Regions from separate parts of the Lysinibacillus sp. NPDC097868 genome, predicted to be linked through region 1. Evidence: riboswitches for the same ligand, from Rfam matches in the RefSeq annotation. Region 1 holds a riboswitch; the other holds the start of a gene.

Evidence for each region. A riboswitch is a leader RNA that binds a small molecule or an ion and turns the genes downstream of it on or off. The one in region 1 is predicted to bind lysine.
Region 2: linked by a shared signal. The riboswitch ahead of ACIQXJ_RS07205 (transporter substrate-binding domain-containing protein) and the one ahead of ACIQXJ_RS18880 (amino acid permease) in region 1 are both predicted to bind lysine.

The regions. Positions count from the first base shown of each region.
Region 1 covers NZ_JBIWBS010000003.1:411,178-414,394, forward strand. Annotated here, with positions in the region: gene ACIQXJ_RS18875 (response regulator transcription factor) at 1-185, opposite strand, end outside; gene ACIQXJ_RS18880 (amino acid permease) at 418-1,881, opposite strand; lysine riboswitch at 1,965-2,140, opposite strand; gene ACIQXJ_RS18885 (CynX/NimT family MFS transporter) at 2,319-3,217, shown strand, end outside.
Region 2 covers NZ_JBIWBS010000001.1:1,469,110-1,472,326, forward strand. Annotated here, with positions in the region: gene odhB (2-oxoglutarate dehydrogenase complex dihydrolipoyllysine-residue succinyltransferase) at 1-799, shown strand, start outside; lysine riboswitch at 1,148-1,333, shown strand; gene ACIQXJ_RS07205 (transporter substrate-binding domain-containing protein) at 1,453-2,304, shown strand; gene ACIQXJ_RS07210 (amino acid ABC transporter permease) at 2,630-3,217, shown strand, end outside.

The DNA of each region.
Region 1 (3,217 bases):
AATCCATCTAGTTTAGGCATCATAATATCCAAAATAACTAAATCAAACGTTTTGCATAAACAAATTTGCACTGCTTCTTCACCATTTGTAACGGATGTAACAGCAAAGCCCTCCATTGTTAAAAACTTGTCGACCATTTCTCGTATGGTTTCATCATCTTCAACTAGTAATATACGTTTTTGCATGTTTAGGCACCTCTTTTCAATAAAGCATTATCTTTAATTCCCATTTGCTTTAACAGTTTTACATTTTTATCCTGTCTCTATATAGCTTACCATAGGTTTTTTTAAAAGTGCCTGGCACTCAAACAATTCTCAAACAATTTTCCAAGCTAATTAGACTCCTGCGCCGTACGCAACGGAAATCAACGCCAAATAAATAAAAGCTGCCCTATAACTAATAGGACAGCTTTTATTTCTATTTTTCTACTTTTAAATCACACTTTTGCAGTGGAATCATTTTTGTTTTATGTTTTATTTTATAGCCCAACCACAAGGCGATAAACAGTGGTATACCGATGTATGAAACAAGGACACCATACCAGTCAATTGAATGGCCTGTGAAAGCTGTATAGTTTTGACCAACTACAACAATCATACACACTGTAAATGCAAAGAGTGGCCCGAATGGATATAACTTTGCTTTATATGGTAGTAATTTTGAATCTAAGCCTTGAGCTTCAAAAGCTCTACGGAAGCGGTAATGACTAAAGGCTATACCAAGCCATGCAATGAAGCCTGACATCCCAGATGCGTTTAAAAGCCACATATAGACAACGCCATCACCAAAGAATGATGCTAAAAATGCTAAGCAACCTACTGCTAATGTCAACAGCAATGCGTAAATCGGAATTCCGCGACGGCTTAGCTTAGCGAAAATCTTAGGTGCATGTCCATCTACTGCTAATTGCCATAACATACGTGATGATGCATATAATCCAGAATTACCTGCAGATAACATCGCCGTTAAAATAATGGCATTCATTAATGAAGCAGCAAAGGCAATTCCTAAGCGGTCAAACACTAATGTGAATGGTGAAACAGCAATATCTTCAGATAATAAACGAGCATCTGTAAATGGAATTAACATCCCAATCGCTGCAATGGCTAAAATGTAAAATAAAATAATACGCCAGAAAACGGACTTAACAGCCTTCGGGATATTTTTACCAGGATCATCCGTTTCCCCAGCCGTTATCCCTAATAGTTCTGTCCCTTGGAACGAGAAGCCTGCTGCTAGAAATATTCCGAATGTAGCAAGGAAGCCACCGTGGAATGGTCCATCACTTATAAAGAAATTCGTAAAGCCTACAGGAGCTTGCCCACCTAAAATACCAAAAATCATCAATAGGCTGACAATAATGAAGACAATAACAGTCGCAACTTTTATCATTGCAAACCAATATTCACTTTCACCATAGCTTTTTACAGATAGTAAATTGAATGTTAGTACAATCGCAATAAATATGACTGTCCATAGTGCTGAAGAGCTGTCTGGGAACCAGTATTTCATTATAAGAGAAACTGCTGCAATTTCAGCGGCAATTGTAATCGCCCAGTTATACCAGTAGTTCCAGCCAAGTGCAAAGCCAAGCGCTGGATCTACAAATTTTGTTGCATACGTACTAAATGAACCTGATGACGGCATATAAGCTGCCATTTCACCTAAGCTCGTCATTAAGAAGTACACCATAATGCCGATTAATGCATAAGCAAGAAGTGCACCACCTGGTCCAGCCTGTGCTATAGCACCACCACTTGCTAAAAATAGCCCAGTTCCGATAGTACCGCCTAACGAAATCATTGTTATATGGCGGCTTTTTAATTCTTTTTTCAACTCTGGTGCTTTATGACCGAGCTGATTAGTTTTTATCTCACTCACGTTAAAGCTTCCTTCCTTTTCTAAGAGGCAAAAAAATGCCATCACATGAACGTTGTGATGGCTAAGTAAATCCTCTGTTTCTTAAAAATGATAGCACAACACGTTGTCCAACGTGACAGTTCTGTTCCTTTCGGAGACAGCCCCAGCATGAGGTTTTCAAGTCCCCTCACACTTCGGCAATATTTCCTTTCAGCTAACATCTTTAATGCTTGTCATCTCCATTAGCTTACTTATAAATACCGCGACCTCTACCTCAATACAAACATGAGGCATATAATTATTAAATTTATGATGTGTCTTAGTTTAACATACGACCTAAGACATTTCAATAAAACGATTAATGTTCTGTATTTTATGAATATTCTACTATTTTTATTATTGTGTTAAAGTGTTATAGTGGTTCGAATTATAATTGTTCTATTAGGGAGGTACTTATTTTGACAACTAACGAGGAATCTACTTATCTTAGCAGAAAGATTAACTGGAAGGGCACAACTCTCTTATTAGTCATCGGTGTAATTTTTCTTGCTTCGACATTACGTATGCCATTAACGGTTGTAGGACCAATTATTTCCTTCATTCGTGAGGATCTCGGTATATCTAACGTTCTTGCAGGCTTTCTAACAACCATTCCATTGCTTGCATTCGCGCTAGTGTCACCTATTGCCCCAGTAATAGCAAGAAAACTGGGTCTTGAATTAACATTATTTATATCAACAATTTTATTAGCACTAGGAATTGTGCTGCGCTCACTTGGAACAACTGGATTACTCGTATTTGGTACAATGATAATAGGTGTAGCTATTTCATTTGGTAACGTCCTTATTCCAGGGCTACTTAAAATGAAATTCCCTTATCATGTTGGATTACTGATGGCATTTTTCACCATGTCCATGAACTTAACAGCTGGAATTGGCGCTGGTATTAGTTATCCCATTGCCAATGCATCTCTTGGCTGGCAAGGTGCACTTGCAATCGCTCTAGCTCTTGTCGTAGTGACTATTTTGATTTGGATCCCACAGTTAAAATTTAATAAGCCTGAACCAACTGTAGCCACTACGAAAGCACGTATACCATTGTGGAAATCACCAGTTACTTGGGCAGTCACTGGCGCGATGGGTTTACAATCATTATTATTTTATACAACCGCAGCTTGGATTCCTGAAATCTATATTGCACAAGGAATAGCCGCAGATCGAGCAGGTTGGATGTTTTCCATCATGCAAATTTCACAAGTACCTATGGCTTTAGCTGTACCGATTATCGCTAGTAAAATGACATCACAGCGACCTCTCGTTTTAATGTTTACTGCCTTTTATTTCATCGGCTTTACTGG
Region 2 (3,217 bases), on a different contig from region 1:
TCGCGTACGTGTACAAGACGTTGCAGCTCACGGTACAGCACCTGTAGCAGCACCTCAAGCAACACCAGCAGCACCAAAAGCAGTAGTAGCTGTTGACGAGTCACGTGTTACAGTTGAAAAAATGAGCCGTCGTCGTCAAACAATTGCTAAACGTTTATTAGAAGTTAAGCAATCGACTGCTATGCTTACAACATTCAATGAAGTAGATATGACAAATGTTATGGCATTACGTTCTCGTAAAAAAGATCAATTCTTTGAGTCTACTGGCTCTAAGCTTGGTTTCATGTCATTCTTCACAAAAGCTGTTGTTGCAGCACTTAAAAAATACCCTTATGTGAATGCTCAAATCGTTGGCGATGAAATTCACTTAAATAACTTCTTTGATATTGGTGTAGCTGTATCAACTGAAGAAGGTTTAGTAGTACCAGTTGTACGTGATGCTGACCGCAAAAACTTTGCTGAAATTGAAGATTCAATTGCAGACTTAGCTAAAAAAGCACGCGATAAAAAATTAGGTTTAGCTGATCTTCAAGGTGGTTCATTCACAATTACAAATGGCGGTGTATTCGGTTCATTAATGTCAACACCTATTATGAATGGTACACAAGCTGCTATTTTAGGAATGCACTCAATTAAAAAACGCCCAGTAGAAGTAAATGGCGAAGTTGAAATTCGTCCTATGATGTACTTAGCATTATCTTACGACCACCGTATTATCGATGGTAAAGATTCTGTAGGCTTCCTTAAAACGGTTAAAGAGTTACTTGAAAATCCAGAAGATTTATTATTAAATTCTTAATTCAATAAATTATGTGTTCAAACCCTGCAAACTTAACTGTTTAGCAGGGTTTTTCATTTTAGATTGATTTCCCCTTTAATGAAATTTACTTGATGGTATAAATGGCCTTTATTGGACTGGGAAATCGATTCTTATGGTTTATAAATCTTGTTGTTTATAATAAAAATTTGTGAAATGATGGCAAACATAGTTAATGTTATTCTACTTTATTTATGGATTTTAAAAGGATTATAGACTAATTTTGTAATTAGTCAGAAAAATGATAAAACTATCTTGACGACTATGCTAGCTTTATAGTAATATCTATATAACAATTAAATAAACAAACCTCACTTTTGTTTTTGTTTTTTGTGAGGTAGAGGCGCGGTATTTATTAGTCCATTGCTGAGTATAAGCAAGCGAAGACGTAATGGAGAAGGAAATATCGCCGAAGTATAAAAGGAGCTCGTACTTTTATGCTGGGTCTGCAGTGAATAAGTGCAGGACTGTCCTAGTAAATTTAATTCCAGTTTACTAGGTTGTGCTATCTCGGATACATGGAAATTATAGTGAGGATTTGGGCAACTGTCAATAAAAGGTAAGACCTAAGTTCAAAACTTAGGTCTTTTTTTGTACAGTTGCTTTATTTTTTTTACAGAAAAGGGGAGTTTTAGATGAAAAGAAAATGGTTGTTATTTATGTTAACAGCAATGACAGCAATCTTGTTAGCGGCTTGCGGTACTGGTGACAAGGATGAAAAGACAACAGGTGATGGTTCAAAGGAAGAAACTGGTGGAGAATTCCGCATTGGAATGGAAGCAGGTTATCCACCATTTAACTGGACTCAGCAAGATGATGCAAATGGAGCAGTAAAAATTGCTGATAATGCAGAGTATGCAGGCGGTTATGATGTACAAATGGCGAAAAAAATCGCTGAAGGTTTAGGTAAAAAATTAGTAGTTGTAAAAATGGAGTGGGATGGTTTAGTACCTGCGCTTCAGTCAAAAAAAATCGATGCGATTGTAGCAGGGATGTCTCCAACAGAAGAACGTAAACAAACAATTGATTTTACTGAAAACTACTATACTTCTGATTTTGTAATGGTTATTAAAAAAGGTAGCAAGTATGAAAATGCAAAATCAATTCAAGATTTCTCAGGCGCAAAAGTTACATCTCAGCTAAATACATCTAACTATAATGTTATCGATCAAATTAAAGGTGTAGAAAAGCAAACAGCGATGGAAAACTTCTCTGCAATGCGTGTAGCGCTAGAAGCTGGCAAAATTGATGGCTATGTAGCTGAACGTCCAGAAGGTATTTCGGCAGCAGCAGCTAATGACAAATTCACATTTGTATCTTTTGAAGAGGGATTTGATACAGATATTTCAAATACTTCAATTGCAGTTGGTTTACGTAAAGGTGATGCTAGTCTAGATAAAATCAATGAAATTTTAAAAGGTATTTCAGAAGATGATCGCCAAAAAATTATGGAAGAAGCTATTCTTCAACAACCTGCAGCTCAGTAATGCAAAAAGTGATAGGGTTGTCCTTAACAAAAAAACAGCATACTGGCAGTTCCGAGTATGCTGTTTTCTCCAAGAGAAAATTCACCTACAACATATGAAAAGAGAAGTTGATTTTTACTAATTGAAAGTCGTGACATTTTACTAAGAGCGACTAGGACAACCTTTATCATATTTAGTTTGTTCAGAGAGGAAGTCATTCTGAATAAAGTCATGTCTAAGAAGTGTGTCACATATTTTGAATAAAGCAAATTAATTCAAATGAAGAGATGATTTCACTAAAGGCATAATTGATATAAAGCAACAACACGTTGTTAGGAGGAACATCATGAGTTTAGAATGGATCATTTCTATTATAGAAAACAACTGGCAAATGTTTTTACGAGGTGCGTATTATACGTTACTCATTTCAACAATCAGTACAATTATTGGTGCATTCATCGGATTTTTTATTGGGATTATGCATACCATTCCAGTTCGTAAAAAAAGTATAAAACATTTTTTATTAAAATTAATTAATTTTATACTGACATGCTATGTTGAATTTTTCCGTGGTACACCAATGATTGTACAGGCAATGGTAGTATTTTACGGATTAGATATTGCTTTTGGTATCGATATGCACTTCATTACTGCCGGTATTTTAGTCGTTTCACTGAATACTGGTGCTTATATGGCTGAAATCGTACGTGGTGGGATTGTCTCTATCGATAAAGGTCAATATGAGGCTGCTTCTGCGATTGGCATGGGGCATGTGCAAATTATGATGCATGTTGTATTACCGCAAGTTGCACGCAACATCTTACCAGCAACAGGAAACCAATTAATTATGAATATTAAGGATACGGCCGTTTTAAGTGTAATTGGTGTAACGGAATTATTCTTTCAAACAAAATCGATTTCGGGTAACAACTTC